Regions from separate parts of the Desulfoplanes formicivorans genome, predicted to be linked through region 3. Evidence: predicted binding sites of a transcription regulator. Region 3 holds the regulator's gene; each other region holds the start of a gene.

Region 1 (7,151 bases), on a different contig from region 3:
CGATCTGCTGCTCAAGCATACGCTCGGCAATCCGAAGCCGCAGGTATTCCTCGACTCCGGAAGTGATCACGGCCAATTGTTCCTGGGCATCCTGCATGGCCCCGGCCGCAAAGGAGCTGCCGTCATTGGCATGCATTTTTGTATGCAGGGCCTGGCGCGCATCACGCAGCTCATCCCGCTTTTGCTGATACTCCTCAAGGGTCAGACATATTTTATCCAACTCCGCGTCCAAGGCATCCACCCGGGCCTGTGCATACTCGGCTTCCAAAGCCTCAATGCTCAGCCCATCCCCGTTGCGGGCCAATTCCTGTTCCAGATGCTCGAGGCGTGCAACAAGGTTCCGCTTGCGGGAGATCTCGCCAACCTGTTCCAGGTCCTCATCCCGGCTGACGTTGGCACGCTCTCGGAGCTCTGCCAATTTCTTTTGGGCAGCGCGTATGCTGATCTCGGCATCTTGAAGCTCTTGGCGGAGCTCCTGCTGCTGGTTGGTGATTTTTTTGAGAGCACCCCGGGCATCACGCGCCTGGGCCACGTCCTTGCTGAGCTGGGCAACAAAGGTTGTTGCCTTCTGACCGCTTATATCCCATCCGGCACGTTGGGCCAGAGCGCGCACACTGTCTTCGAATTCCTGTTCCACCTGGTCCATGCCAAAGAGCCGCCTGCCAAGGGTCTTAGATTCGTCAAACGCCTTGAAAAAAGATTCCAGCCGATCAAGGGTGTTCAGGGCGACCTGAGGATGGACATCAGGGGTCACGCCCAACCCCTGAACAGCCTGGGTCCATTCTTCCTGCCACCGGGCCTGCTCCGCCTCCACAGCCTTCAGAGCTTCCCGGGCCCGGGACATGCGGCGATCTATCTTGTCCAGGGACGCTTCCACTTGCTTTCTCCGGGCCATATCCGTTTCCACACCCTGAATCCGCTGTTCACACCAGGCGATCATGGCGGCCAGCCCCATATCCCGGGGGGAACAACTCGGATCAAGCAGGAGCATCTGCCGGGAGACCGCTTCCTTGTGCCGCTTCAGTTCCTCCTTGAGCCGTTGGGCCTCCAGGGACACGACACGTGCCGATTTCATGTCGGCGATCATTTTTTCCACTCTAAGGAGCCATTGCTTCATCTCGCGGGGCGTGCCCGCCTCAATGCCAAGGGGGTGCCAGAGCCCTTGCCAGGCAGCTGCCAGTTGTGTCTCGGCCTCCTGAAGGAGATTCTTTTCTCCGCTCAGATCGTCAATGCGAGTCGTCAGCTCCTTTTTTCTCATTTCCAGATTCGCCCGCTTGGCAACCAGATCCGAACCGGCACGCAGGGCATCGGCAACCGTGTCCGCCTGCAAAACATACGTTTCATAGGTTTGGGGAAGATCACCCGAGGACGCGAATGCGCTGACGGCCTGGGCCATATCCTGGCGGCGTTCAATGTACAGGCCCTTGACCAGATCCCAGCCCTGGTCCCTGACAGCCCGTGCTGTATTCAGATCCTCCATGGTCGGAACATGGTCCTGCAGCAGCAGGGCCCCCAGTTCCTGTTCCACACCCCTGAGTTCTTTTTGGGCATCCCCAAGCCGGGTCTGCACGTCTTTGCGGGTCTCGTGCAGGTCTTCAAACCTCTTTTCATACATATCAAGGGTTTCACTGACAGGCAGAGGAACAGCTGCCAATTCGTCCATGGTTCCGGCAAACCGACCCAGCGAGGCAAAAAGGGTTTCCAATGCCTGCTGTGCTTCGTGTACCCGCTGCTCCGTATCGTCCAGACGCGGTTCAAGATCCCCGGCCTTGCTGGCAGCGGCAATAACAGCCTTTACTTCCCGCACATCCAGGTGGACCGTTGGAATATCTGCCAGTTCCCTGGAAAGGGCGTCCCGTTCATCAACAATTTCCTGCACAAGATTCCTGGCGCTCTCCTCTTTCTGGACCAGCGCCTCGTGCTTGCTGGCCAGGGTCGCCACCCATTTCTTGTTCCCCACAAGGGGGCGCAACTCCTGATCAGCAGCATCCAGGGACATATCTGGACGAACGCTCTTGAGATGCGCTCTGGCCTCATTGCGCAAAAGCCGTTGCTGGGCGGCCAGACCAGGTCGGTCTTCATGAATTTTTTCCACGGCACCCATGGCCTTGAACAGGCGGACAATCTCGGCTTCATGATCCAGCAGATCCTGCCGGACATGAAACGACCTGACCTCCTGTTCAAGCTGATCCAGTTTGGCCAGGGCCTTGTTGCGATCCTTTTCTCCGGTGCTCAGATCTTTTCTGGCCAGGGCGCAGTCTTCTTCAAAATGTTCCGGCAACAGGGGAACATCCCTGAGCTCTTGAAGACGTTGCATAACGGTTCGACGTTCGGCCAGGGCCCCCTTGACCCGGAGAAGACGTTCCAGTCGGCTCTTTTCCTCGCTCAAACCGCGGATAACCTCTTCAACCTCCCGGATCTGCCCAAGGGTTTCATCCCATTGCGCATGCAGCCGTTTCCACTCGGCCACAGGAAACGTGGCCTCCCTGAGCTGCTTTCGAGCCTCCTTGTAGCGGATCAGGGCCTGGTTGATCACCTTGGTCGAAGCCCTGGGCTTGAACAGGTCTTCAGCTTCGGCCCGCAGGTCGGCAACCACCTTTTTGAGTCCTGCCGTGCCTGCAGCAGCACTGAAAAGCGCCTGGCCCACATCCCCCGACTGATCCAAAAGTTCCCGACCTCCGGCAACGAGCCGATCATGATCAATGCCATACAGGTTCTTGAACAGGGTCTCATCAATGCCCTGGGGCAAAAAAGAGGCAAGAAGGCCCTCATCCAGGGCCTCACCACTTGCGGGATCGAGCATGGTTCCCTTGTTGCCCTTCCTGCGCACGAATTCCAGAATCCGGCCATTGGTCAACCGAAGCCGGCCCCCGATACGCAATTGGGCGTTGGAATGGTTAAAATTATCCCTGGTGCGGGCAGGGATACCAAACAACCAGGCAACCAGGGCCCGAAGAGAGGTGCTTTTTCCCGCCTCGTTGTCCCCGTAGATAAGATGGAGTCCCTGCTCGCCCCCGGAGAGATCCAGGGAGGTATCCGAGAATCTGCCAAAGGCGATCAGGTCCAGCCGATCGATCCTCATCCTTTTCCTCCCATGTTCATCAATCGTCCCACAAGGAGCTGCTTGGCCTCATCCACCAGCCGGTGCACGGTTTCGGGATCATGAACATCACATCCCGAATCAGGGTCAACAGCCTCCACGGGAAGTTTCTGCACCAATTCGTCTACAACAGCAGCCACCCCGGGAATGGCTTCAAAATCACAGGGCGTGGCTTCGATTTCATTGAGCATATGCGCGAAACCGGAATCTTCGTCCCGGCGGGTCTCCCGATCGGGTTGCTCAGAAGTTGCCAGTTGCATCCGCTCCACCCAGATATCGCCGTCTCCGATCTCCGCCCCGAGCATCCGGATCCGCTGCAGCCACGTATGGGATCGCGCGGCCAGTTCCTCGGCCATCCGGGTAGCGCCCTGCAAGCAAACCCGCACGGCCAGGGGTCGTCCTTGGGCATGGCGCTGTTCTTCCTGAAGGGCCGTACGAATGCGCTGGCTTATCTCGTTTGCATCATGGGCCTCGTTTAAATCAACAGGGCATACCGCCCAGCGAAAGACGTCCAGGGCAACAGGTTCAACCCCGATAACGGTTGTATCTTCCACCGTGACCAGCATGCACCCCTTGTCGCCGGTTTCCCGTATATGCCGTCCCTGAATGCATCCGGAAAACACCACCCAGGGATCATTGCTCACTATTTCCCGCTTGTGCACGTGTCCCAGTGCCCAGTATTGGTACCCCCTGGCCCGCAGGTCATCCAGGGAACAGGGCGCATACACGCCATGCCCTTCACGCCCATCCAGGCTGGTATGCACAAGGCCGATGTTGAACATGCCGGGCCGGGCAGCGGGATAGTCGCGCACCAGATTGTCCTGAACATGCCGGTCCTTGAAACTCTGGCCGTGGATGGCCACATTGCACTCATCCAACACAACCGTTTGGGGTTTGCGGGAAGCAAGCAGGGTCATGTTGGCCGGAGCGGCCAGGGCCCTGGTCATGGTATTGGCCGCATCATGATTGCCGGCCACACCAATGACCCGGATACCCTTCCGGTCAAGACGCCCCATCTGACGGCTGAAAAAAATGCCCGTGCTGTAGTCCTTCCAATCCCCATCATACAGATCCCCGGCCAGAAGCACGAAAGCAACCTGTTCCTCAATGGCCAGATCAACCAGATTTTCCAATGCCCTTCGACAGGCATTGCGAATGGAGGCAACAGGAGCCGACTCATATCTGGACAGACCTCGAAGAGGGCTGTCCAGATGGATGTCTGCGGCATGAATGAATTTCAACATGATGACCTCATCACCTGCATACTGTTTTCAGGACATGGGGGTTCTTTTCCCTTCAGGCAGCCGTATCGCCACTCGGTGCAACTTGGTCCCAAAAGGATTTTTTTGCAAGACATGCCAGGATGATCCCCTGCACCATTCATGAAGAGCACCTCCCGACCATGACCCGAAAATGCTCCGGAAAGTCAGTGCTCATCTGATTGTGTACGGTCTGTTTGACAAAAGGCGGCCTTTTCGGAGAACCTCTCTTCATGTAATGAGGCACATTCATTGTCCAACAACGGGCCTCACAGATTTTTTGGCATGAAACCAGCTTGGAGCTGCCCATGAGTCGGTCTTTTGTCTTCAAACTCGCATCCATCCTGCAGTATCGTCTCCAGCAGGAAGAGCAGGCCCAGCTGGCCTTTTCCCAAGCCAAGACTCGCTATGAACATCAGGGCCGACTGGTCAGGCAGCTTATGGCCCAACAGCAGACCTGTGATGCCCAGTTCATGCAGCAGCAAAGCATGACCCAGGCCGAATTGTGGCTGTGGGGCAACTACAAGAAACGCATTGAGCAAGACCGTGCACAGGCAGAGACACTTCTGGGGGAATATGCCCGGGACGTGGAAAAAAAACGATCGCACCTCATCGCCTGCGCCAGAGACCGCAAGCTTCTTGAAAAACTCAAAACAAACCAGGCCAGAGAACATGCAAACAAGGAACGAGCCCTTGAACAAAAGGAATTCGACGAAACAGCCACCCTCCGCTTCGACAAAGCGGGTCCCCAGACTGTTTGAAGCGTTGATTGCCGTAGGCCTGATCAAGCTTTTCCTGTTGGGTTGTTACGGGATGAACCACTGGTTCGCCCCCAGCGGATCGTTTCTGCCCCGGATCCAGGCGACCCGGGTGGTGGAGGCCCAGGCGGCCCAGCCCCCCCAGACAACCCAACCGGGCAGCACGGCTTCGTCCAGCAACACGGATTCCAAGTCCGGCAGCCAGCCTGAGACCACCAAGCCAGGCTCAGCCCAGCAGGAAGATCTTGGCAGTGCCCTGCAGAAATGGACGGAACTGCGTGAAAAACAACAGGCCCTCGACCGCAAGGAAGAAGAATTGCGCCGTCTGGAAAAAATCCTGGACGCCAAACTGCGCAAGGCCCAGGAGATTCAGGACAGTATTCGCAAGATGCTTGACGAGGCTGACGTCATGAAAAACAAGAAAATCAAGCACTTGATAGATGTCTATTCCAACATGAAAGCCAAGCAGGCCGCTTTGGTCCTGGAATCCCTTGAAGAAGACATTGCCGTCAAAATTTTGTCGGGCATGCGCGGCCGCAAGGCTGGCGAAATCCTTTCCTATGTCACTCCCAAAAAAGCGGCATTGCTCTCGGAACGGTTGACGGATCTGCGGATTCCCTTTGCCGAGTAGTCAACCTGCCGTACTGGCAGACCAGCACAAACGCCGGGTTGAATGCACACAACAGCATTCAACCCGGCGTTTTCACTGGCACCGGTCACCAAGGTACAAATAAAAGGGGTTATTCCTTTTCCAGAACAAACCCCTTTTGCCGAAAAAGTCGCAAACACGCGGCTGCTGCGTCACGATCATATAACCGCCCTGCATTGGCCTCGATCTCTCCCAGGGCGATATCAAGGCCCAACCCCGCCCGATAGGGCCTGTGGGAGGACATGGCCTCCACCACATCGGCAACAGCTATGATCCTGGCCTCAAGGAGAATCTCATCCCCCTTCAGGCCGTTGGGATACCCGCCGCCATCAAGGCGCTCATGATGCTGCAACACGATGTTGGCAACCGGTTTCAGAAAATCCACCGTTGAAATAATATCATATCCAAGCTGGGGATGATCCTTGATCAGGGCAAATTCAGTGGGCCGCAACCGTGTTGGCTTGGCCAGGATATCCGAAGGAATGGCGATCTTGCCAAGATCATGGATCATTCCGGCAAGACGGATGGTCTCCACCTTTTCATAGGGCAGACCCATTTCCCGGCCAATGGCTGTGGCCAATTCCGACACCCGCTGCTGATGGCCGGCCGTATAGGCATCCTTCATCTCCCCGGTGAGGGAGATGACATGAACGATGTCGTCAAAGGCCCGCCTGAGATCGCTTAGGGTCTTGTTGAGCTTGCGCGTGCGCTCGGCAACCTGGTCCTGCAAGATTTTCTGATGACGCAGGCTTTGCTGCTCAAGGCTTCTTCGCCGCAAGGCATTGCTTACGTTGATCAGCACCTCGTTGACCCGCACCGGCTTGACCAGATATCCATAGGCTCCAAAATCAAGGGCAGTCTCGGCCAAACCGGAATCATCAAGACCCGTGACCATGATAATGGCCGTGTCCGGATAGCTGCTCCGCAGGCTTCTCGCCAACTCCATGCCATTGTCGCCCTTGAGATCAATGTCACACAGAACCAGATCAAAGGCCCTGTGATCACATGCGGCCACGGCTTCATCGGCATTGCTTGCAGCAACGCAGTTATAATGGAATGACTCGAGCAAATCCTTCATGAATGTGCGGATTTGCGGATCATCATCCACCACGAGGATATGCACCAGGGACGGATCCGTTGGCTTCATGTCTAGCTCCTTTTGATTCAATAAACACCGGCTTGGAACACGAGAAGTCAAGGCGGGCCATGAAAATGGCGACCATGCCTGCCAGACATGATGCACTGCCGGGCAGGCACCTCCGACCGGGAAAGCCAGCGCTGATCCTGCCCTGATTGCGTGCTTCCGCCCTTCATCGCGAAAGCCCCTGGAGGTCACGTTCTGCTATCTCTAAGGGGATCACGCAACGCGCTATCATCCCCGCCGT
Region 2 (7,151 bases), on a different contig from region 3:
ATGGCCTTGAAGGAATTGATGAGCGAACGGATCTCGTCCTTGGAGGGAGAAGGATAGACCAGCTTTTCCAGAGGGGCGATGGAATCGGTTTTCTGAATCTCCCGGGCTGCCCGGGAAAGGGCAACAATGGGAAAAATGATCCGGTGCTTGAGGTAGGCATAGAATCCGAAACAACCGCCTGCCACCAGAAGGGAAAAAAGAACCAGGATGACCCCAAGGGTTTGCAAGGGCTTTTGCACCGGAGCAAAATCCTGCAAAAGATAGATGCCCAACTTCTGGTTGGAAAGAAACAGGGTTGTGTTTCCCACCAGGAAATGGGCGGGTTCGCCCTCGCTGACCAGATGGATCTCCTTGTGGTCAAGCAGATCTTCCGCCGTGAAATGCTCCAGGGGAAGCTGGGTTGACGCGGCAACAACCTGGTTATCGGCAACCACGGCTATGTACTGGGGCTGATCCGTCCCCAGTTGGTCAAGAAATGACTGCTCGGGATAGATAAAGGCGACAACCAGAAATCCCAGCAAATGACGATTTCGGCTGTAAATGGGCTTGCGAACAAGATGGTTGAGACGCCCCTTGGCCACCAGAAACCGGTCAGAAGGCCCTGAAAAGCCCATGGGGCAGAAATCGGCTTCCGAAACAGGATAGGCACAGTTGATGGTCTCATCCGGCCCCATTAGCCATGCCGCCCGAACAGAAGCCTGCAAAGTTGATTGGGCCAGCACGTTCCTGGCCTGCGACCACAATTTGAGCTGAACAAGAACCCTCAAGGAATTGTCCGCAGCCATTCTTGCCGCATGCCGGCGGTTGAACAGCAGACGATTTTCAAGCATCTGCTCCACCAGGACTACTTCCCGATGGAGTTCGGAAATCACGGTCTGCTGCTGAAGATGGATGATGTAGCTGAAAACAAGCGCGCCCACCAAGGCGAGCAGACACAGGAAAATCAGCCACGCATTGAGCAGCCGTTTCTGCAGAGAAATATTGGAAGAGCTCATTATTGTTGTTCAATCAGCGGCATGGAGGTGTACACCGCATCAGCCGCCATAAGCAGGGGAAGCGGGATCTTCTTGGAGAGCATGGCCGCACGAGACGTGTTAAAGACAATGGCGAATTCGGGCGCATCCACAATGGGGAGATTGCCGGGATGCTGGCCTTCAAGAATTGCAACACCAAAAAGCCCGGCCGCATACCCCATGGATTCGAAATGGACGGCTGCCCCTCCAAACAGGCCAAGCCGGCACAATTCATAGTTGATAGCGAGCTCGGGAAGGGAAGAGTGGACAAGGGTCCATGACAAAATGGCCCTGCCCGAAACCGGACGGCCCTGTTCATCGACCAGCAGAAAGGCCAGAGGGAAAATGGCGTCAACGCTTGTGTCCCTGTTCAATGCGTCAACGAGCTGCTTGTACTCACGAAAGGTACGAACCTGGCGGAGCTCCCACTCAACAGGCAAGGAGCCCCTGTTCTGCTCGGCTTCCAGGAGCATCTGACGGTACAGGGCCTGACCTGTGAAGGACTCGTCGGTGATGCCCACAACCCGACGGCATTGGGGTAGAGCCTGCTTGAGGACCTGCAGGGTTTTGTACAGGTAGAGCTTCTCGTAAATTCCGGTGATATTTCCGCCCGGATACGAACGCGACTGCATGAACCTGTGCGTCTGGTTGTAAACTTCCGGAGGGTTGTTCAGCCCGGAAAAGACAACGGGGCGAGTTGCATCTCCGGCAAGATCAAGGCCCACGGTACGAAAGGCATTATCGTCAAGGGTCATGATCAGGTCGGGATCAAAGTCCTTGATGGCCCGCAAGGCAAGATCACCCCGTTGCCGAATCTCGTCCGGGGTTATGTACTGCGTCTTGGTCAGCATATAAAAATGCTCGAAAACCAACCGCCCCTTGCCAAGGCGTTCGGTCAAAGCCCGTTCAATGCCGCGAAACTGCGGTGCCCCGCAGATATGATCAGGGCCATAGCTGTGGACCACAAAGACCCGAAACACCTTGTCGTTTTTTCCGGCCCAAGAAACCGCCGAATAAGCGACAACGCCTACAATGGACACGCTGATCACGAAGACCTGAAGAAAACGGGAAACGAAACATGGCATGGTGGTCAGTTTGCCCGTATTGTCTGACAGAAGCAACGAAAAAAAATGCAAAAGCCTCTTGTTTCCAACATACTGAAAACAAGCGGCTTTATTTTTTCGAATACGGATTAACTGCAGAGTTGTCCTACAATTTTAGGACACGCACCAACCCGGACCCCTGTCAGGACCGGGTTGGGACCGTGTGCAACGAGGTCACGGCAGATGGTCCGGACAGGTCCGCTGTTTCTTCCTGGTGGCGCGTGCGTACCATGCGAATGTACTTCTGGCGAATGGCCTGAAAATCACGGGTTGTAGCATACCGCTCGGCAGGAGCGAGAAACGAGGCAAGGCGCTTTTCCAGCTTGCGCGGATGCTGTTCCTTCCTGATGGCCAGTACTCCCTCAAGAATGATCGAGGCGTTGAGCAATTCGTCATTGGTCCTGCCACGAACACTTTCGGCTAGGGGAGTGCAAAAAAACTGATTGAAAACGATCCCGTACAGGGTCGAGGTCAGGGCCATGGGAATGGTCTGCAGGATGATCTCGGTATCACCGAGTCCGGAAAGCATCCCGATGAGCCCGATCACGCTTCCGGCCACCCCAAAAGACGGGGCAATACGCCCCATGTTCCGAAAGATGACTTCGCTTTGTTGACGACGATTTTTGAAAAAAACCATTTCCATGGACAGGATTTCCCGGATTTCCTCTTGGGAGTACCCATCAACCAAGAGTTCAAGTCCATTGCGTAGAAACGCGACGCCGTGCTTGCCCGCACTCTTTTCCAGGCTCAACAGGCCGTGACAGCGGGACTTGATGGACAGCTCCAGCAGGGATTGGACAATGGACGCTGGCGGGGGAGGGGTTGTGGTGTAGATATGTTTGCAGGTTTTGAATGCCCTGATCAAAGCATCATAAGGATGACTCAAAAAAATGGCGCCGAGGGTGCCGCAGACAACAACAGCCAACCCGCTCAGATTCAGAAAGGCAAGCCCATTGTCCATGAACACAAAGGCCATCAAAAAGATACACAGGCACACGGCCGCTCCATAAAAGTTCTTTCTGGTCATGATCATGTTCCCTGACGGTTTCTGGTCAAGAAAATCTCAACCCGTCGATTGTGGATTCTGTTGGCCCGGGACGTGTTGGGTACCCGGGGATCGTTGGCTCCACGGCTGCTCACCGTGATCCTCGAGGGCGCAATACCGCCCTCATGCATAAGCCAATGGGCAACGCTCATGGCCCTGGCAATGGCCAGTTCCCAATTTCCTGCAAAGGTCGGGGTATGCACGGGCATCCCATCAGTATACCCGATGACTTCCACGTCCAAATGAGATTGCTGCAAAACAGGGAGCATGGACTGCAGCAGGGAAAGGGCCTCGGGCTCAAGCTTGTCTGAAAGATGGTCAAAAAGAAGCGGCTTCTCCAGGGAAAAAGCCTTCCGATCCGGCGTGTCCTGGCTCTGTTCCTCATCGCCTAAGCGCAAGCTGGGAGCGGTCTTTGCCTCCACACCGGCGGAAATATCCCGGTGCACGGGCCGCACCTTTGCGACCCGGGACTCGGGCCGGTCAAGTTCTTGACGTACATCCTGAGTTGAACCAGTCAAGGCCTCACTTACCTCTCGAAAAAAATCGCGCTTGGCGCTGGCATAGACAAACAGAACCGCAAAAAGGATGAACATGGTCATCATCAGGTCCGACCAGGGAACCGACCAGGAACCGGGATCAGAGCCCTGATCCGGGCTCTGATCGAGCAACCCGGCCATGGTTTCCTCATGGTGCGTCAAGGGAGTGCGAGGCTTGTACATGAAATCCTACAGAATGGAAAAAAGAGTCAAAATTCTGTTGCGCCATAAACACCTACGACAGAGCAAGGACAGTGCCGTTTTCAGATCTTCAGGCAAAACCTGCCGCTAATCCGCCAAAAAAAGAGGCGTGATTCCGTACAAGGGAATCACGCCTCAGGGCGTTCATGAAGCACAAGGGCAAGGAAGATGGTGCGGATGAAGCAGAGCCGGTTGAGAATGTGTGCTGATCACCCGCAGCCACAAAAGTTAGGTGGTAGCCACGTAATCAATCCTGCTCGCTACAAGGGAGCTAGACCCCCCATATGGAACGGGTGGCGGCCAAAGCGGTCTGGTACACGCTTGAGGGGATACACCCGAGAACCAGAACGATTCCTGCCAGTCCCAAGGCAGTGAGCCTGGCTCCGGGGGAAAGGTCAATGGTCCGTGGAGACTGTGCCTCACGGGTGTAGGCGTACCTGACCAGATTGAGGTAATAAAAGATGGAAAAGGCCGTGTTAATGGCCCCGAGAATGACCAGCCAATCGTACCCATGACCCCACAGGGAGGTGAACAGAAAGAGCTTGCCCGTAAATCCCATGGTCGGGGGCATGCCCACCAGGGCAAAGGCCCCGACAGCCAGGGCCAGGGCATAGGCTGGCGCGTACTTGTACATGCCGGACAGATCCTCCAGTTCCAGATTTTCACCGGTGGGGGAGATCCGGGCAATAACCCAGAAGCAGGTCAGGTTCATGAAGACGTAGGCCAATCCGTAAAAAGCGGCTGCAGCAAGTCCGCTGGCTGTTCCGGCCACAAGTCCCATGAGCACGTACCCGGCATGGGCCACACCGGAATACCCCAGGATGCGCTTGACGTCCTTCTGGGCCAGAGCGGCCAGGTTGCCATAGGTCATAGACAGGGCGGCCAGGATGGCCAGGACGTCGGTCATGGCAACACCCGGCAAAACCAGATTGGTGATCCGGATCAGGGCCACAACAGCGCCGAGTTTGGGCAGCGTGGCCACAAACGCGGCTGTCTCGTTGGTGGCTCCCGTGTACACGTCAGGACACCAGAAATGAAAGGGAAACAGGGCCAGCTTGTAAAAAAAGGATATCAGAAACATGGTCGTTCCGATCATGGCGATGGGACAATCCATGGAGATCTTGCCGGTCAGCTCGCCCAGATACGAGGTGTGGGCGCAGGCCAGAATAAAGGAAAGGCCGAACAGGGAAATGGCTGTGGCTGCCGCTCCAAACAGGATATACTTGATGGCTGCCTCGGCCGCCGGCTTGTCCCCCTTGCGCAGGGAAATGAGCGAATACAGGCTGTAGGAGGAAATTTCCAGGGCGATGAACATGGTCATCAGCTCCACCGCACTGGCAAGGAGCATGAGCCCCCAGGTGCTCAGGGCGAGCATGAGGTAGTAATCCGTACGCTTGAAGGGTTCCACTCCGGGAAGTTTCTTGCCGTTGAACACCGTGATGCAGAAGCCCACGGCAATGGCCAGCTTGAAAAACTGCGACAATCCGTCAACCCGGTAGGCATCGGCGAAAAACATGCCCTGACTACCCAATCCGGCAAAAGCGATGAGAACGCCCACCAGAGAGGTCCATGCGATCCATTCGGTTTTTTCGGTTTCACGTCTGCATATTGAAACCAGAAACAGGGCGGCAATGAACAGAAGCAGAAAAAGCTCGGGGCCGAGGGTGACAATGAAGGAAATCATGGGGGAGTTGGTCATCGTTACTGCACTCCTTGGCGGGACATCGGGATGGAGACGGACATGTGGGTAACCAGATCGGGTCGCTTATCCTGCAACACGGTCTGCACCCGCTTGATGGTTTTGGGAATGGACGCGTCAATGGTCAGCCTTGTCAGGGTAGGGGCCAGACCAAGATACAGGACCAGCACAGCCAGGGGCAGGATATAGGCCCACTCGCGACGGTCCAGATCAGGCAATTCCTTACCTGCGGAAGGAGCACCCCAGGCGAGCTTCTGCAGCAATCTGAGCATGTAGGCTGCTGCGAGCATGGCTCCGGGAATGGCCAGAGCACCGACAATGACGTTGTTTTGGAAGGCTCCGATCAGCACCAGAGCCTCGCCCACAAAGCTGTTGGTTCCGGGAAAACCCAGAGATGACATGGAAAACAATCCGAAAAAGCCGATATACGCGGGAAGATATTTGGCCAGACCAAGGTTATCGGCAATCTCCCGACTGTGAGTTCGTTCATAAATGGCCCCCACGAGCATGAACAGGGCGCCCGTGGTGATACCATGGTTCAGCATCTGAAAGACCGCGCCTTCAATCCCCCGGGTGGTGAAAACAAAGATTCCCAGGGTGACAAACCCCATGTGAGCCACCGAAGAATAGGCAATGAGCTTTTTCATGTCCTTCTGCCCCAGAGCAACCAGACCGCCATAAATGATGGAAGCAATGGAAATGGCGATCATCAGCGGAGCAAAATACACGGAAGCATCAGGAGTCATGGGCAGGCAGAAGCGCAAGAACCCATAGGTGCCCATCTTCAGAAGAACAGATGCCAGCAATACACTACCGGCAGTGGGCGCCTCCACATGGGCGGCCGGAAGCCATGTGTGAAAGGGAAACATGGGCACCTTGACCGCAAAGGCCAGGGCCAGGGCCAAAAAGGCCCAGAACTGGAACCTGAAGGAAAATTCGCTTTCCATGATGACAGGAATGGCAAAGGTTCCGGTCTGGAAATAAAAGGCAATGATGGCCACCAGAAGCAGGGTGCTTGCGGCCAGGGTGTACACGATGAACTTGATGGAAGCGTATTTGCGCCTGGGGCCGCCCCATACGGCAATGATCAGGAACATGGGCACGAGCATGGCTTCCCAGAAAACATAGAACAGAACCATGTCCAGGGCGGCAAAAACCCCGATGCACACCGCGATCATTAGCAACATGCAGATGTGGAATTCCTTGACCCGTTTGCCAATGTAGTTCCACGAGCAGAGCACACACAGGGGCAGAAGCAGAATGGTCAGCAGGATCATGAGCAGACTGATTCCATCAATGCCCAGGTAATAGGAAAGCCCCCATTGGGGAACCCAGGGAACCTGCTCCACGAACTGGAAACCCGTGGCGTGGATGTCGAACCCGATGAGCGGAAAGGCCAGGGCCATTTCCACGAAACCGGCTGCCAGGGTGACCAGCCGGATCGTCCGGTCGTTACGCAACCAGGCCAGAAGAAACGAAACCGCAAGGGGAAAGACGATAAGACTCGTGAGGGTCATGAATGCCGACTCCGATCAGATGGTTGAGGCCAGGAAC
Region 3 (7,151 bases):
GATAAACTTCTCCGGGGCAAAGAGACTCGCATTGCCCCGGCGCGTCGCCACCACGAGAAGATTGAATTCCCTGTTCTGCCACATACGCTGCCTGGCTTCGAGCCAGGACATGAAAGACGCAAACGGGGTCGTGGCTACCAGCACCATGAAAATTTCACTGGGATGCTGCAGACCGAGCACGTGCACAAGGGTCAGGGAGGCAATGGTGGAGAAAAGAGAGGCGGGCGGGATGAAGGTGCCCACAGGAATGCAATCAAGCCAGAGAAGCTCGAAAAAAAAGGCCACGCCCAGACCGGTTGACCAGGAACCGGTCACCAGGGACCAGCAGGCACCCGCAACAAGGGGCCGGGACAGCAATTGAACACTTACGCAAAATCTGAACAGGGACAAAACGGCAAAAAAAAACTCCCTGCTCCAAGGACCATAACGATGTATGCGTGGGAACCTACCATGCTGCTACCTGCACTGGTTTGGTGGGGACACACCTGAAATCAAGCTCGATTCCCTGTTTGGAAAAAAATTTCAGGCAGGTAATATCTTCGGCCCCCAGGGCAACATGATCACAAATCTGTTTTTTCCCTGGACCATAATGGAGATTGCCTATGTTCAATTGGGAAAAGGTTACGCCGTGATTATAGGCGATTTTGGCGTCATTGCAGGTGGAAAAAAGGAGCAGAATGGATGCATTGTGCCGGAGCTGACGGGCCTGGGCAATGGCCTTGTCGGCCTTGACCACCTTGGAAAAAACAAGGGAGATATCCTGAGGAATGGCCAGATGCATGATTTCTTGACGGATCATGTCGTCGGCCAGTTCATCGTTGATAACGATAATGGTTCGCGCCTTGGTGTAGGGGAGCCAGGTCTCGATGACCTGTCCGTGCACGAGTCGATTATCTATCCTCACCCAGAGCATTTATCCCTCCACCCTCCTTCGCAAGACTTCACCGGCCACAAGAATTCCCTGTTTACCGGCCGACTTGGCTTCAGAGGCAAGCTTGTGCAGCTCAAGATCTCTATGGGCCAGGACCTTGAGCAAAAGAGGAAGATTGACCCCGGTAACGACCTCCAGTTTTCCGGCCACAAGAAGCGAAAGGCTGATGTTACTCGGCGTCCCACCAAACATGTCCGTCAGAACCAAAACACCGCGGCCCTGGTCACAGGCCTTGGCCGCATCCTTAACTTCGGCGAGAATGGCGTCCATGCCTTTTGAAATATCAATGCCCACACACTGACAATACGGCGTTTCTCCCACAATGGTCCTTGCCGTTTCAAGGAGAACATCGCCCAGTACACCATGGGTTACCAATACGATACCAATCATTCAAGCATACTCCCCGACTAGCCTAATTCAAGATGACGGTGTTCCAGGGAAACGACAAACCCTTTTTGACGAAGAATGGTGAACATTTTCTCTGTCACAGCCACGGATCGATGACGCCCGCCCGTACAGCCAAAACCAATGGTCAAACGGTAGCGCCCTTCCTTGGCATATAAGGGCAACAGGAAAAGGAGAAACCCCTGGAGTTTTTCAAAGAACTCCCGGGCAACGTCCTGGGCAAAAACATACTTGGCCACGGCCTCATCCTTGCCGGAAAAGGGCCGTAATTTTTCATCAAAATACGGATTGGGCAAAAACCTCAAATCCAGCACGATATCTGCTTCCGCCGGCACACCGTATTTGAATCCAAAGGAAATGAGATGAACCCGTAAACCCGAGGCGCTCTCCCTGGAAACGGTCCAATGTTCCTGGATGATTCGGCGCAGATCATGGACCGAATACGCAGATGTGTCCACTACAAGATCGGCCTGTTCCCGAATGGGAGCCAGGATTTCCCGTTCCATGGCCACGGCCTGCTCCAGGCCGGCCACGCGGTTTTCAAGGGGATGGGGACGTCGGGTTGTGGCGTAACGACGCAGCAGAACATTGGTTGCGGCTTCAATAAAAAGAATCCTGGGAACGACCCCCAGCTTGTCCAGTTCTTCCCGGGCAAGAAGCCACTGGTCCATGAAATCCAGTTGCCGCAGGTCCATACCCAAGGCAATCCCCCTGTATTTGCTGTTTTTTTCTTGAGCAAACAGAGTGACCAGGGCGGTAAGGATGCTTGCCGGAAGACCATCGACACAAAAAAAACCGAGATCTTCAAACACGTTGAGAGCGGTACTTTTGCCTGCCCCGGACAAACCGGTCAAAATGACAACAGGGGGTGTGATCGAACTCACAGGCTACGCCTCCTTGAGGAGGTTGCACAAGGCCATCTTGTCAGACGCATTGAGAAATGCCTGCCGAAAGGAAACATCTTGAAGGAGTCGGGAAATATGGGCCAAGATCCGCAAATGCATTCCTGCCACATGTTCCGGTGCCAGCACCAGAAAAAAGATACGGCAGGGCTTGTGGTCCAGCGCGTTGAAATCCAGTCCTTCGAGGCTGCGACCAACAACAAGCCCGACCTCCTGGATCCCCTCCATCTTGCCATGAGGGATGGCAATGCCGTCACCTATCCCCGTTGTCCCGAGCTTTTCCCTGTCCAGAAGAACCGAAAGTATCTTTTCCTGATCAAGTTCGGGCCACCTTGCCTTGAGGGGTTCAATAAGTTCGGCCAGGACCTCCTCCTTGGTCCTGGCCTGCAAGTCAGCGATTACACATGCATCATCGAGAAAATCAGCAAGTTTCATGTATCAAATCCCAGGATCAATAAGACCGAAATCTCCGTTTTTGCGGTGATAGATCACATTGACCCGTTCTGTTTCAGCATTGAGAAAAACCAAAAAATCATCTTCGAGGCTGTCCAGCTGCATGGCCGCTTCATCCACGCCCATGGGCTTGGGAGAAAAACGGTCCGAGCGGACAATAGTCGGGGTTTGCCCCTTGAGTTCCGTTTCATCGGAAAAACTGATGACATCAAATCTGCCGGTTGCCCCCTTTTTCCTGACCTTCTTGCCCTTGTCGCGTACACGGCGCACCTGGGCCTCGAGCTTGTCAAGGAGCAGGTCCACCGTGGAGTACATGTCTTCGCTCTGCTCGTTGGCCGACAATCGGAGGTTGTCACCGGTGAGGACCACATCTGCCCGATGACGAAACTTTTCCACTTCAAGATTGACCTGGAGATCAGCGTTATCCGGATTGGGGACATACTTGGCAATCTTGCCAAAACGACCCTTGGCATACTCGCGCAGATGATCTGAAGGCTCGAAGTTCTTGAAGTTGAAGTTCATATTCATAGAATACCTCCTGGATAAAGGTGGGTACACGACAACACATGTATGCCGTCCCAAACACGGCTCCAAGAAAGTTTCCTTGTACTCCGGAAAAAGCCCTGGGAGAATCAGAAAAATTTTTTGCGCCTGGAAGACGATTCAATATTCAGGGCCGAACGGTACTTGGCCACGGTCCTGCGCGCAATATTCACCTCAAGAATGTCCTTGAGCATTTTGGAAATTTTTTCGTCGCTGTACGGCTTTTTGGGATCTTCTCCTTCAATGATCTTCTTGATGGCCACCTTGACACTTTCCGAACCCACCTGGGTCCCGTCGTCCAGATCCAATGCGCTGTTGAAAAAATATTTGAGTTCAAAAATACCGTGAGGTGTTGCCAGGTACTTGTTGGTGGTGATCCGGCTGACCGTTGACTCGTGCATGTCAATATCAGCAGCCACATCCTTGAGGATAAGGGGTTTGAGGCGTGTGGGTCCGTAATCGAAAAAATCATGCTGAAACTTGACGATACTTTCCACCACCTTGAACAGGGTCCGCTGACGCTGCTGCAGACTCTTCATCAACCACTGGGCAGCACGCATTTTTTCATGAAGATAGGATGAGTCTTCCTTGCTTGTCCGCCCCTGCATGGTCTCCATGTAAAAGGGGTTGAGCTGCAATTTGGGCAAACCATCGTCATTGAGGACAATGATATAATCATCGTCATACTTGTACACGTAGGCATCAGGGCTGACATAAACCGAGGTGGAAGATCCGTAACTGGCACCGGGCAGGGGATCCAGGGCGGTAATGACGTCAAGATATTCCTTGAGATCGTCCTTGGCGAGCTTGAACTTGCGCAAAAGGGGCTTGTACCGGCGTTGCTCAATGTCTTCCAGATGATCCTCGATAAGGGACCTGAGGATGGGATCATGGTCGTCAACAGCATCAAGCTGGATGAGCAAACACTCCTTGGCCGTGCGGGCAGCAATGCCAACGGGGTCAAAATGCTGGACAACCCCAAGCACCCGCTCCACGGTTTCTTCCGATACCCCAAGCTGTTGGGCAAGGTCTTCCACACTGGCGGCCAGATATCCGGAAGAGGTGAGGCTGCCAATGATCATCTCACCAATGCGACAATCTTCTTCGTCTATATCGGAAAGATGGAGCTGCCAGAGCAGATGACCCTCAAGGGAGGGCTTGGCCGAAACGCGGCCTTCATAGGAACTGATCTCTTCCAGGGACTCACTTTCATACCCCTGAACCTGTCGGGTGGTACTGGAAAAATCTCCCAGATAATCTTCCCATTCGGCATTCTTGAGGAAATCTTTTTCCTCAGTTGCCAATTCCTTCTTGTCATCCTGTCCTTTGGTCTCGGCCTCCTGATTGCTCTCCTGCTCGGACTTGTTTTCGCCCTGACCTTGTTCGTCGAGCATGGGATTTTCCAGCAGTTCTTCCTGAATCACGTCCAGCAGCTCTACCCGCGATAGCTGTAAAAGCTTGATCGCCTGCTGCAATTGAGGGGTCATGACCAGCTGCTGAGTGAGCTTGAGATTTTGTCGTAATTCCAGAGCCATAAGTATTCTCGTCGAGGCAGGACTACCCGGGCGTCAAAGAGTGCCCGGCTAAAGAAAGGTTGCAAAAATGTTATGAATTATTTCAATAAAGTGAAAAAAGGATCATTCAAGTTTGCCTGCACTTTCCTTGTGCCACAGAAGCAAACCCCTTGCAATCATCTAAAGGGTGAAATCTTCTCCAAGATAAATCTGCCGCGCCTTGGGATTATTGACGATCTCGTCAGGGGTTCCTTCAAGGATGATCTGCCCATCATACACAATGGAGGCACGATCGCAGATATTGAGGGTCTCCCGGACATTGTGATCCGAAATGAGCACTCCAATACCCAACTCCCGCAGGGAACGGATAATCTGCTGGATATCCTCCACAGCCAAGGGATCAATACCGGCAAAGGGTTCGTCAAGAAGGATGAAGGTGGGGTCCTGAATCAGGGCGCGAGCAATCTCCAGGCGTCGGCGTTCTCCTCCGGACAAGAAGGCTGCCTTTTGATGGGCAAGGCGGGTAATACCCAATTGCTCAAGGAGATGATCGGCTTTTTCGTTGCGCTTTTTCCTGGACAGGCCCGTGTATTCCAGAATGATCATCAGATTCTGGCGAACAGTCAGCTTCTTGAAGATGGAACTTTCCTGGGGCAGATAACTGACGCCGCTTTTGGCCCTCTGATGCAAGGGCCACCGGGTGATTTCCTGGTCCCCCAGAAACACCGAGCCCCCATTGGGCCGAATGATTCCAACAAGCATGTAAAAGGTGGTGGTTTTCCCGGCACCATTGGGACCAAGCAGACCGACAACCTCACCATCCTCAACCTGGATGGTGATGCCTTTGACAACCCGTTTCTTGCCGAAAATTTTTACGAGATCATGAGCCCTGAGAATCGCCATGGTATCACTTCGTCTGTTGGGGGCGGGAAAAGAAAATGGCCTCGACCCGTTTTTTGCCACCAATGATCTCGCTGCGATTATCCCGCGTATACAGCTTGATGATTTCCCCGCTGATGGTGTTCTTGCCGTCTTCAAGGCGGGGACTTTCTTCCATCTGCAACATCTCCTGCTGCTGAAAATAGATGGCCTTGCCGCAGAACCCTTTTTTGCCCTGACTTTCCAACCGGACATTGTTCAGGGCCACAATCTTTTCAACATTGGAAAGATCCTGGGACGGCTGGTCATTGCCCGGGGTGGCCGTGGAAGTGGATGTTTCATTCTCGGCAAGATAAATGATCAATTTCTCGGACCAGATCCTGAAATCATCGCGCACCACATGCACATTGCCTTCAAAGGAGACTTCATTCTTGTCAGGGCTGTAGAACATGCTGTCCGAGGTGATGGTGGTTGCCACCCTGGCCTCCTGGGCCATTCCCGGTCCGGGCCACAAACAGATAATCAGGGCCAGCAATCTGCAAAGATAGTTCACGCCAATGTCCTTGGTTGTAAGCTGAAAACGGTTGACTGATATACATCCGAAACCATCCGGCCCTCGCTCATCTCAACGCCGGTGGCGGTGCAGGGAGAACCGGAATGCAAAGATGATCCGCCATCCCCATGGGATCCGCAAAACACCTGTGCAATTCTTTGGGCAAGATATCCGGAAGAGACGATCCCGTGCATCGCCATTGTTCAATGATGTCGTGACTGCTGCACATCCCGCCTGCAACGCTAGGGTGAAGGCAGAGGCGAATCAGCCATCAAAACCGCCTTTACCTGCCCGTGGGCCTGCACGCGTTTGGTTGCCAGTTCCAGAGTGGCCCTTTGGGAAGTCAGGACCATATCCTTTCTGCGGATCTCCACATCCTTGTTGCACAACAAAAGGGAGCTTGTCCCGTTGTAGTGCAGGCTTTGGGTGGTCAGCACACTGCCCTGGTACCGCACCAGCACATGGGACCAGATATCCGCCTGATCGTTCTTCTGATCAATCCGGCCATGATCGCCTTCAACATACACCGGGGTGCTTTCTTCTTCCTGGAAATAAAGGATCTCGGGATCCGTGACGAACACGACGCCCTGGTCCTTGCGGTAATCAGCACTGGTGGCATTGAGGGTCCACAACAGGCGGCCCTTGCTGCCCTGACGCAGGGTGACTCCCTGCAGTGAAAGATCCATATTGAGGGACGGCGTTTCCGGGGAGACGGACACATCTTTCCGAAGATGCCAAATGGTCAGAACAATGCCCGCAACGGCAACAACAAGAAAAAGGCAGATTGTCTTTTTCATGCTGCTCAATCTGCCCAGGTTCGCCACAGTCCATCCAACCGTTGCTGGGACTGCAGGATGAAACGAATGGCCTCTCTGACCGCCCCCTGCCCACCGTGAGCGTTGGCGATCCACAGGGCCATGGATTTGATCTCGGGCTGGGCATTGGCAACGGCCATGGGCAGACCAACCACT
Region 4 (7,151 bases), on a different contig from region 3:
CTTGACTGCAAATCCTGCGGCCGTCCCGACTGCCTGACCCTGGCCAGGGAAATTGTGCAAGGCAAGGCCCTTCCCCGGGAGTGCAAGGCCTTCAAGACAGGCATGAAAATCACTGTCAACGGCCATCCCCTGCCCATGAAATCCTTTGTGGAAGACATGATTGCTGGCTCCCTCAAGGCCCAGCTGGCAACCCTCAAGGGATATGTTCCCGGATCAAAAATCGAGATCACCCTGCGCTGATCACCAAACCGTTCTGCATGAAAAAAGCCCGCTCACATGCGGGCTTTTTTCATGGCAGGCGCGCGAGCACGGCCTCCACCAGGGGAGCAAGGGAAGGCCGGTGCTTGGCCGAAACAAACACGGCCCGGGGAAATATATTGGCCACCACCTCCCGTCGGGCATCGTCCACAAGATCGTTCTTGTTCATGACCAGAATTCTCGGGATCTCGTGGACCCCCAGCTCGGCCAGGATGGCATCCACGGCCGCCACCTGGGCTTCCACCTCGGGATGGCTGGCATCGGCCACCTGCACAAGCAGATCGGCCACTTCCAGTTCCTCAAGGGTGGCCATGAAGGCCTCCTTGAGGTCCTCGGGCAGCTCCCTGATGAAGCCCACCGTGTCCGTGAGAATGATCTCCCGGTCCCGGGGAAAGCGAAGACGCCGGCTGGTGGGATCAAGGGTGGCAAAGAGTTTGTTCTCGGCCAGGACTCCACTGTGGGTCAGGGTATTGAGCAGGGTGGACTTGCCCGCGTTGGTATACCCGATCAGGGCGACAATGGGCACTCCGGCCCGGGCCCGGCTGGCCCTTGTGGCATGGCGGTGCTTGCGAAGCCTCTTGAGTTCTCCCTTGAGCAGGGAGATGCGGTTGCGGATCTTGCGCCGATCCATTTCCAGCTTGGTCTCACCGGGTCCACGGCCGCCAATGCCCCCGGCCAGACGACTCATAGCCCGGCTTTTGCCCACCAGCCGAGGCAGGGTGTATCCCAGCTGGGCCAGTTCCACTTGGAGTTTGCCGGCCTTGGTCACGGCATGCTGGGCAAAGATGTCCAGAATGAGCTGGGTCCGGTCCAGGATCTTGCGCTCGGTCAACCGGGAAAGATTGCGCATCTGGGTGGGTGAGAGTTCCCCCTCGAAAACGATCACGGCCACACCGTGCTGCAAAGCAAGAACCTCCAGCTCGGCCAGTTTGCCCTTGCCCAGAATGTGCTTGGGATTGACCCGGGCGACCCGCTGGACGATTCGGCCAACCACCTCCAGCCCGGCCGTGTTCGCCAGATCCGCGAGTTCATCAAGGCGGGATTTCTGGACCGGCTTGGGTTCCGTGCCCACACTCACAAGCAGGGCATTGCCCTCCCTGGCTCCGGTCTCAATGCGCTGACCGGTACGGGCCAATTCCTCTTCAAGGGATTCTGCCTGGGCCGTAAAATCCGTATCCACCCGGTCCCAGGGCCGGGGAGCATGCACCATGTACGGGGTATCGCCCGCACCAGGAGGGAGCAGATGGGCCCAGTGCAGCCGAAACGGCATGCCTTCCAGCACCGAAAGCACGGCAAAGGAGTCCAGACGCAGGAAAACCATATCCATCAGGTCTTCCGGAGTGATGACCGCGTCCCCGAACCTGGTCAGCAAGAACCTGACCCCCCGGAGCCGGCCGGCACTGGTGCGGAAACCGGTCAGTTCGGGAATGAGCATGGCATCATGCTCGCCAATGACAACCATGACCGGCCGTCCCTTGCGATCAATGACCAGACCGATCTGCCGGGAAATGTCCTGGCTGAGCAGGGCCAGCTCCCGCGCCTGTTCCAGCAAGTACCCTCCCCGGGGCGGAAACCTCCGGTTGTACAGCCGGGTCAGCCGTTTGATCTGACCGGGCTTGAGCCCGGTCAGATTTCCCTTGAGTTTGGAGGCTATAGGTCGTCCCTCCCCAGATAGTCGGCGATCATGCGATCATAGGCGGAAATCAGGGAAAAGGTCTTCACGGCCATGGCCCGCCTGAACGGCAGGGAAACCTTCATGTCATGGGCCGACAGCTCCTGCATGAAGGCGGGATAATCGGCAATGTCCGGAAGCACGGTCATGGAATGAAAATTCTTGGCCCCGGCCCGAAGCAGGGTGGGTCCGCCAATGTCGATCTGCTCCACGGCGGACTTGAGATCCATGGTTTGGGAAACCGCCTGGGCAAAATTGTACAGATTGACACAGATGAGATCAAAGGGTGCTATCTTCTTGTCCTCAAGGGTTGCCAGATGATCCGGGTTGTCCTTGTCGGCCAGGATTCCGGCGTGAATGCAGGGATGCAGGGTCTTGACCCGGCCGCCCAGGATCTCCGGGAATCCGGTCACCTGGCTGACCGGGGTGACCGGAAGACCGGCATCGGCCAGCATCTTTCTGGTCCCCCCCGTGGAAACCAGTTCAACGCCATTGTCCACCAGAAAACGGGCCAGTTCGGGCAGCCCGGATTTATCCGTCACGCTGAGAAGCGCGCGCCTGATCGGAAGCAGTTCCATTCTATTCCTCGCTTGGCATCCTGTTATGTTGTGACCGCACCGCTCCCAACGGACCGGTGCACCATGTGATCAGACCACTGATCATGGGGGTGATTGCCAGAAACCGCAGCAATAGGCAAGACAATAGGCACCATCCCGTCTTACATTCGCGCAAGACGTGATGGTGCCTATTGTCAATAAAGGGTCCTCTGTCCGAAAAAGGGCGGTTTAGACCTCTTCTTCCAGCTGATTAAGCAGCTCCCGGGCATCCTTGTGGGTTGCATCGGCCGCCAGAATGGTCTGAAGATGCGTTGCGGCCATGTCCTTTTTGCCCAGGGCAAAAAAACATCCGGCCAGGGAATATCTGACTTCATGCTTGGCGGGGTCAATGGCCAGATAGGTTTCAAGAAAGGGAATGACTTCTTCGAGCCTGTCACAGACATGTCCCAACTGGACCACCCCGAAAAGGGCTATCATATTCTCGGGATTCTTTTCCAGGGACTGGGCAAAAAGTTCAAACGCCCGATTTGTATTGCCGGTTTCCATTTCAATAAGTCCCATGCCTGCCAGGGCCTTGTCCCCGGGCTCTATGGATGCGGCCTTTCGGTACATCTCCATAGCCGAGTCCAGCTCGCCCTGTTGCACGGCAATGGTGGCCAGACCCAGATAGGGATCAGGGTGAATGCCGTTACTCTGGGCCGCTTTTTCATAATAATCCTTAGCCTTGTCGAGTTCTCCCATAAACAGGTAACACTCGCCGAGTTCCTTATTGATTTCGTAATCCAAATGACTGCTCATTGTTTTTCCCTCCTGGCTGATTGCGCGCTTGCCCATGGCTTGGAACATGATGGTTGGGCCAACTTCCTTTCCTCCGGTCAGCTTGCATTTTCCGACAGTCCGGACAGGGGTACCCCCTGTCCGGATAAGAAACCTTGTGCCAAAGAATTGATCAAGCATACCGGCGCCCAGCTTAATGCACAAATCATGCCGGACAATTTATTCTTAAATTAAAAACAAATAAGAAACTGCAGGACATTCTGGAACAAAGGTTGCTTGGCCTGAAACAATACAGCGTATCCGGGCGAGGAAAATAGAGGCGTATCATCCTTGCAACCATTTGCCATCCAAAGATTTTTTACTCGAAACAACCATGAAATCACTCTTTGCTCAACACATGAATCTGACGGAAAAGGTCCTTGACCTGCGTTTGCAACGTCAAAATGTTGTCGCTGCTAATATCGCTAACATCGATACCCCGGGGTACAAGGAACGGCGACTTGAGTTTGAAAAAGAGCTCCAAGAGGCCCTTCAGATTGACCCCCAAAAACGCATGACACGGACATCTTCCAATCACCTGCCAACACCATTTGCTTTTGAGTCCTGCCAGGGAACCTTAATCAAAGAATTAAACCCTCAGATCGTCCAGGGCAAAGACAGTGTTGACCTAGACAAGGAAATGTCCCGCATGGCCAAAAACACACTCTTGTACAACGCCATGGCCACTGTGCTCAAAAAAAGCTTTGATGGACTGGAAACCACTATTCAGGAGGCAAGCAAGTAATGGATTTCATGACCGCCATAGACATTGGCTCCTCAGGACTCACGGCCGAACGAACCCACCTGAACGTCGTGTCCATGAATCTGGCCAACGCCAATACCACTAAGGGGCCGGATGGGCTCCCCTATCGCCGTAAGGAAATATCCTTCAAGGCAGTGCCTGCTGAACCGACCTTTGAGAAACAGATGAAAAACGCCCTGACAAGGGAATTACATGGCGTGGAAGTGGATGACATACGCGATGATCCCCGTCCCTTCAGGCGTGTCTATGATCCAGGGCATCCTGATGCCGGGGAAGACGGGTATGTCAATTATCCGGACATCAATGTGGTCCAGGAGATGGCCTCCATGATGACCATCATGCGCAGTTACGAAGCGTGCGCAACGTCCATTTCCACTACAAAAACCATGTTTAACAAGGCCCTTGAACTGGGCAAATAAGGAGAATGGTTCATGGCTATCAATCCAGTGGCCCTCAAGGCCTATACCAATCCCCTGACCAACGGGACCCAGGAGACTGCCGGTCAAGCCTCGGGAATGGCCCAGAAAACCGGCGGCACCCGCTCTTTTTCCGATACCATCAAAGAATCCCTGGGCAAGGTCAATGACCTGCAAGGAACCAAGGACGCCATGATCAAGTCCTTTGCCTCGGGAGAACGACAAAACGTCCATGAGCTCATGATCTCATTGCAGAAAGCAGGCATGGCCATGCGCATGACCTCGGCGGTACGCAATAAGGTCCTCGAAGGGTACAAGGAACTCGTAAAAATGCAGTTCTAGGTGCCTGCAACGTCCGAAAATGACCATTTGAACCCCTTTTCACCGAGTCGAGACCATGCATCCCCTTGCGCAAAAAACAGTATCAAAGATCACATCCTTCTGGTCCACAAGCTCCATGGCCCAACGGATTCTTGTCACCGGCCTGTGTGTCAGCGTCATCGTCGTTTTCCTGCTGATGCTTTTCTGGCTTAACCAGACGTCCTACAAGGTTCTTTATACCAATCTCTACCAGGAAGATGCCTCCCGGGTGGTGGCCTTTCTGGAAAAAGAACACGTCAAATACAAGCTGGAAAACAACGGATCAACCATCCTGGTCCCAGAAAACAGGGTCTACAATCTCCGTCTGGCTCTTGCCGGAGCCGGTACCCTACACGGCCAGGGTGTGGGCTTTGAACTTTTCGACACAACCCAGATCGGACAGACCGACTTTATCCAGCACATCAACTACCAGCGCGCCCTGCAGGGAGAACTGGCACGGACCATTGCCGAATATCCGGATATCATCTCGGCCAGGGTGCACTTGGTCATTCCGGACAAAAGCCTGTTCATCGAAGATCAGGCCCCCACATCCGCATCCGTAGTTCTGAAAATGAAGCCCTCAACCACCCTTTCCAGGCAGGAAATACAAAGCATTGTCAATCTGGTGACAACCGGCGTGGAGGGCATGACAGACGAACATATTACCATATCCACCACCAAGGGACAGGTCCTTTACCAGCCCAAGGCTGAAGAAGGCATCGGCCTGACCAGCACGCAATTCGAGTACCAGCAGAACCTGCAACGCAATCTGGAACAGCGCATCGAACAAATGCTCGCGCCCATCGTGGGGCAGGACAGAGTCATTGCCCGGGTGGCTGCGGATCTTGACTTCAGCCAGACAAATACCCGGGAAGAAATCTATGACCCCGACAGTTCCGTGATACGCAGCGAACAGCGCAGCGAGGAAGAGAGTTCGGGCAATTCCATGATCGAACAAGGGGTTCCTGAAGCCGAATACCAGGCCGCCCCCAACAAGGCCACAGGCACTTCACAATCCACATCAAGGACCACCTCGACCATCAACTATGAAATCAACAAGGTGGACAAGCACACGGTGTCCCCGCTAGGAAAGATCGACCGGTTGAGCGTGGCTGTCATTGTAGATGGAACCTACGAACGCAATGAGCAGGGAGAATACGTTTATCAGCCCCTGTCGGCGGCACAAATGGACCGCATCCGCAGCCTGGTTGAAAAAGCCGTGGGCTTTGACGCAACACGCGCCGACTCCATCGAGGTTTCCAACATCTCCTTTGGCAAGCCCGAAATAGAGCCTGTGCCCACCATCAGTGATACGGTCTCCACCTATTTCAAACTGATCGGCAAGCCACTGCTCAATGCTCTGCTGGTTCTGCTGTTCCTTCTGCTCATCGTCAGACCGGTCATCCTGACCATTATCAAGCCCAAGGTTTCGGGCGAGGACATGGCCGTGACCGAGGAATTGCCCCAGGGTGAAGGCCGTATGGCTCTAGCCGAAGGGTTGGACGATGAAGTCATGCAGGACATTGAAGATCAGACCAAAATCAGCGATGCCAGGGCCTATGCCGCGCAATTGGTTGATCAGAACATGGAACAGGCGGTGCAGGTTATCAAAAAATGGGTTACCAAGGGAGGTTGATCCGTGGCAAATCCGGAGAATGCTGCAGCTTTAAACGGCCCCCAAAAAGCAGCCATCGTGCTTTTAGCCCTGGGCAAAAATCTCGCGGCGACGATCTTCAAGCAACTTGAACGGGATGAAATCACGGCCATATCCAAGGCCATGGTGGAAATGGATACCATTTCCAAGGAAATGGCCCAGGAAGTCCTCAAAGAATTCAACGAAACCATGCTCATCCAGAAGGACATGCTCATTGCCGGTCCTTCCCAGGTCAAAAAACTGCTTACGGAAAATCTTGATCCCGACACGGCCAAATATGTACTGGACTCCCTGGACCTGAATCTGGGCAGGACACCCTTCAAGGAGTTGAACAATGTCAGCCCCAAGATTCTTTCCCAGATCCTGCGCAACGAACATCCCCAGACAATGGCCCTCATCGCAGGGCATCTGCCCCCGGACAATGCGGCCGAGCTTCTCCAGCACCTGTCCCCTGGTGCCAGGGCCGAAGTCATGATGCGCCTGGCCAAACTCGAAGCGGTTCCCGAGGACATGCTCCTGGAAGTGGACAGGGTTCTGCAAAATCAGCTTATTGCCATTGGTGGCAAGGAAGGCAAACACGTGGGTGGAGTCCAGGCAGTGGCCGAAATTCTCAATGCCATCGACCATAGTACTGAAGAGGAAATCCTCACGGAAA

Evidence for each region. Region 3 encodes sigma-54, which starts transcription at its own class of promoters, with help from an activator protein. Its sites were predicted from a motif close to CTGGCACGGNNNNTGCTT; they were not measured.
Region 1: fliJ (flagellar export protein FliJ) is a predicted target of sigma-54. The motif match lies at 4,640-4,657, and genes of this name have one in related genera.
Region 2: DPF_RS05955 (OmpA/MotB family protein) is a predicted target of sigma-54. The motif match lies at 3,941-3,958, and genes of this name have one in related genera.
Region 4: flgB (flagellar basal body rod protein FlgB) is a predicted target of sigma-54. The motif match lies at 3,525-3,542, and genes of this name have one in related genera.

The regions. Positions count from the first base shown of each region.
Region 1 covers NZ_BDFE01000004.1:55,798-62,948, forward strand. The annotation lists gene DPF_RS00530 (YhaN family protein) at 1-3,082, opposite strand, end outside; gene DPF_RS00535 (metallophosphoesterase family protein) at 3,079-4,344, opposite strand; gene fliJ (flagellar export protein FliJ) at 4,668-5,120, shown strand; gene DPF_RS00545 (MotE family protein) at 5,173-5,748, shown strand; gene DPF_RS00550 (response regulator) at 5,858-6,913, opposite strand.
Region 2 covers NZ_BDFE01000015.1:221,946-229,096, forward strand. The annotation lists gene DPF_RS05940 (ATP-binding protein) at 1-995, opposite strand, end outside; gene DPF_RS05945 (ABC transporter substrate-binding protein) at 995-2,098, opposite strand; gene DPF_RS05950 (motility protein A) at 2,259-3,143, opposite strand; gene DPF_RS05955 (OmpA/MotB family protein) at 3,146-3,880, opposite strand; gene DPF_RS05960 (NADH-quinone oxidoreductase subunit N) at 4,170-5,597, opposite strand; gene DPF_RS05965 (complex I subunit 4 family protein) at 5,600-7,114, opposite strand.
Region 3 covers NZ_BDFE01000016.1:156,005-163,155, forward strand. The annotation lists gene DPF_RS08640 (PTS sugar transporter subunit IIC) at 1-390, opposite strand, end outside; gene DPF_RS08645 (PTS sugar transporter subunit IIB) at 446-913, opposite strand; gene DPF_RS08650 (PTS sugar transporter subunit IIA) at 914-1,321, opposite strand; gene rapZ (RNase adapter RapZ) at 1,339-2,220, opposite strand; gene DPF_RS08660 (PTS sugar transporter subunit IIA) at 2,224-2,673, opposite strand; gene hpf (ribosome hibernation-promoting factor, HPF/YfiA family) at 2,677-3,219, opposite strand; gene rpoN (RNA polymerase factor sigma-54) at 3,324-4,769, opposite strand; gene lptB (LPS export ABC transporter ATP-binding protein) at 4,929-5,651, opposite strand; gene DPF_RS08680 (LptA/OstA family protein) at 5,656-6,180, opposite strand; gene lptC (LPS export ABC transporter periplasmic protein LptC) at 6,423-6,977, opposite strand; gene DPF_RS08690 (KdsC family phosphatase) at 6,983-7,151, opposite strand, start outside.
Region 4 covers NZ_BDFE01000015.1:621,462-628,612, reverse strand. The annotation lists gene DPF_RS07625 (molybdopterin-guanine dinucleotide biosynthesis protein MobB) at 1-240, shown strand, start outside; gene hflX (GTPase HflX) at 290-1,912, opposite strand; gene DPF_RS07615 (IMP cyclohydrolase) at 1,909-2,508, opposite strand; gene DPF_RS07610 (tetratricopeptide repeat protein) at 2,716-3,285, opposite strand; gene flgB (flagellar basal body rod protein FlgB) at 3,638-4,048, shown strand; gene flgC (flagellar basal body rod protein FlgC) at 4,048-4,485, shown strand; gene fliE (flagellar hook-basal body complex protein FliE) at 4,498-4,824, shown strand; gene fliF (flagellar basal-body MS-ring/collar protein FliF) at 4,880-6,478, shown strand; gene fliG (flagellar motor switch protein FliG) at 6,482-7,151, shown strand, end outside.